DNA from 2 places in the Rhizobium sp. 21-4511-3d genome. Region 1 is predicted to be linked to the other one. Evidence: predicted binding sites of a transcription regulator. Region 1 holds the regulator's gene; the other holds the start of a gene.
The links. The regulator PhoB, encoded in region 1, activates phosphate uptake and scavenging genes when phosphate is short. The targets are predictions, from matches to a motif close to TGTCATNNANCTGTCAT.
Positions count from the first base shown of each region.

Region 1 (2,198 bases):
AATTACTAGACTGCATGCGGCGGAACTAGTCACCAAAATTAGTCAAGCGTTTCTTGTGTCGGATTCATCCGGGGCAAACGGTGAAGGATTCTGCCTTCACAACGCTTAAACGGCGGAGACACAGGGCATGAACTGGACAGACGAGCGGGTCGAGAAACTCAAGAAACTGTGGTCCGAAGGGTTGAGCGCGAGCCAGATCGCGGCGCAACTTGGAGGCGTAAGCCGAAATGCCGTCATCGGCAAGGTTCACCGTCTGGCACTGCCGGGCCGTGCCAAGGCCGGCGGCAATGCAACGGCGGCACGGGCTCCGAAGCGCACGACTTCGGCACCGCGCGCTCCGAACTACGCATCGCGCATGACGACCCGCACCGTTGCCCGCCCGCAGGGCGCAACGATGCTGAAGGAAGAGATCGAAATCGACGTCATGGAGGAGATGGAATATCGTCCGGCTTCCAACGTTGTCGTGCCGATCTCCCGCCGTCTTGGCCTGACGGAACTGACCGAACGCACCTGCAAGTGGCCGGTCGGCGATCCGCTGAAGGACGATTTCCATTTCTGCGGCTGCGAAAGCCCGGATTCTTCGCCCTACTGCACGTATCATCAGCGTCTGGCTTACCAGCCGGTCAATGATCGCCGCAGGGCCGCAGCCCGGGCAAACTGAGCCGGGTAAAGACAAACGAAAAACGGGCCTTTCGGCCCGTTTTTTTGTATCTGCATGTCAGGAGGCCGTAGCCTCCCTCACTCAGGCTTCCATGGAGTAGCCGGCACCGCGGACGGTGCGAATGACATCCTGCATGTTCGAGAAGTTGAGCGCCTTGCGCAGGCGACCGACATGGACGTCGACGGTGCGCTCGTCGACATAGATGTCGTGACCCCAGACGCCGTCGAGCAGTTGCGAGCGCGAGAAGACGCGACCCGGCGACGACATCAGGAACTCCAGAAGACGAAACTCGGTCGGCCCGAGACGGACTTCGCGGGTCTTGCGGTGAACGCGGTGCGTTTCGCGGTCGAGTTCGATATCGCCGCACTTCAGCACGGTCGAGAGAACTTCCGGCTTGGCGCGGCGCAGCATCGCCTTGACGCGGGCAACGAGCTCGGGCGTCGAGAACGGCTTGACGACGTAGTCGTCGGCGCCGGTCGACAGGCCACGGACGCGCTCGCTCTCTTCGCCGCGCGCCGTCAGCATGATGATCGGCAGGCGCTCGGTTTCCGGGCGCATGCGCAGCCGGCGGCAGAGCTCGATGCCTGATACGCCAGGCAGCATCCAATCGAGGATAAGAAGGTCCGGCGTGCGCTCCTGAAGGCGGATTTCCGCCTCGTCGCCGCGCAGGATGGTATCGACTTCGAAACCTTCGGCTTCGAGATTATAGCGAAGAAGCACGCTCAGTGCTTCTTCGTCTTCAACGACTGCAACTCTCGGGATCATTCTATTCTGTCTCCTGAGGCCCGGTCCGGATGATTATTCCGTTACCGCGCCGACGGTGTTGGCGGTGTCGTCCTTCGGACGCTCGCCTTCCGGCTGAGCGCCGGTCGCCATGTAGTAGATTGTTTCAGCAATGTTCGTGGCGTGGTCGCCGATGCGCTCGATGTTCTTGGCGCAGAAGAGCAAATGCGTGCAGCTGGTGATGTTGCGCGGATCTTCCATCATGTAGGTCAGGAGCTCGCGAAACAGCGACGTGTACATCGCGTCGATTTCCTCGTCGCGCTCGCGGATCGACTTCGCCTTGTCGGCAGCGCGCGTCGTGTAGACGTCGAGCACTTCCTTCAGCTGGACGAGAGCGAGCTCGGAGAGATGCTCCAGGCCACGGGCGAGCTTGCGCGGAACGCCGGTGCTCTGCACGGCGATGACGCGCTTTGCGGTGTTCTTGCCGAGGTCGCCGACGCGCTCGAGGTCGGCGGCGATGCGGATCGAACCCATGATCTCGCGCAGGTCCGACGCCATCGGCTGGCGGCGGGCGATGGTGACAATCGCCTTGTCGTTGATCTCGCGCTCGGCGTGATCGAGGATCACGTCGTCGGAGATGACCTTCTGCGCCAGCGCCGCGTCGCCATTGACGAGGGCGCGGACAGCGTCGGAAACCATCTGCTCGGCCAGGCCGCCCATTTCGGAAATGCGGCGCGAGAGGAACTTCAGGTCTTCGTCATACGCAGAAAAAATATGTGTCGATGCCATGGGTAAAGTCCTTGAGTGTCTATCG
Region 1 covers NZ_JBNWCF010000007.1:85,585-87,782, forward strand. The annotation lists gene ACQZ5H_RS16665 (GcrA family cell cycle regulator) at 128-661, shown strand; gene phoB (phosphate regulon transcriptional regulator PhoB) at 743-1,426, opposite strand; gene phoU (phosphate signaling complex protein PhoU) at 1,460-2,173, opposite strand.

Region 2 (2,198 bases), on a different contig from region 1:
AGAAGATGTACTGGTCCATGGTCTGGAACTGACGCTGGCCCGGTGCATGGTCCATCAGCGAGACGAGGCGGACATAGGGATCGTTTTCAAAATCGGCGAAATGCTCAAGCACGTTGTCGGCCGAGACTTCGCAGCGCAGGTGCAGCAGGTGCTCGGCGCGCAGGCGGCCTTCCTGCTCGGCCTTCTGGATGGCGTCAGCCATACCGCGCATCTCGCCATGGTCGAAACCGCCGTCTTCATCGGCGCCCATGCGCAGGCAGTCGAAAACCGTAGTGATACCCGACGTGACGATCTGGGCGTCATGCGCCTGGATCGCCGCCGTCATGTTCCAGCGCAGGCCGGGGCGCGGCGAGTAGTGGCCTTCGAGGTGGTCGGTATGAAGCTCCACCAGACCCGGAATGAGGTAGTCGCCCTCAAAGTCTTCGCCGGCAGCCGAGTTGCCTTCGGAGATATCGGTGATCTTGCCGTCGCGGATCAGCAGGGAGCCGTTTACGATCTCGTCCTCGAGAACGATGCGTGCATTGGAAAAAACGGTTTCTTTGGTCATCGTGTCGTCTTTCAGCGTTTGGCGCCGGCAAGCGGCAGCCAGCTATGAGCCTTGAATGGGGCGCCGCGCGTCTCCTCGGTGAAGACGGCAATGCCGGAAATCGGAAGCGGCCGGCCGGTGAAGGCGGCAAAGCGCTGTTCCAGGATCGATTTCATCAGCGCGGAGCGCTCGTCAGGAACCTGTCCGGTCAGCGTCATGTGGAAGGCGAAGTCGTCCATGACGTAGGGATAGCCCCAGCGCATCAGATTGGCGCGCTGGCTTTCCGTCAGCTTCTCGGGTTTGCGCCGGGCAATGTCGGCCTCCGAAAGGGCGGCACGAAACGGCTCGAAGGACTTTACCACGCTTGCGGCGAAATCCTGAAGCGGCTGATGCAGCGCGCCGGGCACGAGCGCGAAGAAGCGGCCGAGTTGCCCGAGCACAAGTTCGGGAATCTCGAAGGCCGGCGTGCGCGCCGCAAAATCCTCGACCACAGTCATCAGATCCTTTTCCGTCACCGAAGCGGCAAGCGCAAAGGGCGCCTTGATCGTCGCGTGGAAGCCGTAGCGGCGGGGATCGGCGGTCAGCTCGAACTGCTCCGCGCCGGGCAGGCCGGGCTCTTCGGGAGCCGGGTAAGTTTCGTCAGAAAAGGCATCGCGGCCGAGCCATTCTGCAGCGGCGCGCGTCAGGGAATCATCCTGCGGCGGCGAAAAATAGAGGGCGTATCGCAAAGGTCTTATCCCGGAAAAATGTCTGAGGCAGGGGTCGCAATGTCAGTGATTTGACCGCGGACTGCAAGCTTGCTTCCGGCTAAAAGATTTCCGTGACAGAATGATGATGACGCCGTGGCGCCATCATCTTTTTAATGCGTCTTGGTGCCCATCAGCCGGTGGCGCAGCGCGTTCGAGGCCATGTCGAACAGGAAGACGACGATCAGGATCAGGATGACCATGTAGGCGACGTTTTCCCAGTTGGAATTCGTGCGCATCGCTTCCCAGAGCTTGAGGCCGATACCGCCGGCACCGACGGCGCCGATGATCGTCGCGCCACGGACATTCGATTCCCATTGGTAGAGCGTCTGGCTGACGATCACCGGAACGATCTGCGGCATGACACCGTAGCGGTGAACGAGCATCGTCGAGGCGCCCGTCGACTTGATGCCTTCGCGCGGCTTGTTGTCGATGTTTTCGAGACCTTCGGAATAGAGCTTTCCGAGCGTGCCTGTCTCCGTCAGGAAGATCGCGCCGGAGCCTGCAAGCGGGCCGGGGCCGAAGGCGCGAGTCAGGAACAGCGCCCAGATCAGCATGTCGACCGAGCGCAGGAAGTCGAAGAAGCGCTTCAGAATCTGGTTCAGCAGCCGGTTCGGCGTGATGTTGCGGGCGGCCAGGAAGGCGAGCGGGAAGGCCGCCAGTGAGCCGAGCAGCGTGCCGAGGAAGGCCATCACGATCGTCTGGAAAAGTTTGGTCCAGACGTCGCCATGCTGCCAGGCCGAGTTGTTCCAGATATTGTCGAAGGCGAGCGACAGGTTCGACTGGCTGGGGTCGAGACGCGGGCCTGACACGATCAGGCTTGCGACTTCACCGGCCGGCTTGTCGAAGAACGGCGAGTGCGTGTCGAAGACAAAGTTTGCCCATCCAAGGAAACGCTTGCGCACCTTCACGCGGTCCGATGCGAT
Region 2 covers NZ_JBNWCF010000013.1:87,376-89,573, reverse strand. The annotation lists gene ACQZ5H_RS25170 (alpha-D-ribose 1-methylphosphonate 5-triphosphate diphosphatase) at 1-547, opposite strand, end outside; gene ACQZ5H_RS25165 (DUF1045 domain-containing protein) at 559-1,254, opposite strand; gene phnE (phosphonate ABC transporter, permease protein PhnE) at 1,386-2,198, opposite strand, start outside.
Region 2: ACQZ5H_RS25165 (DUF1045 domain-containing protein) is a predicted target of PhoB. The motif match lies at 1,347-1,363, and genes of this name have one in related genera.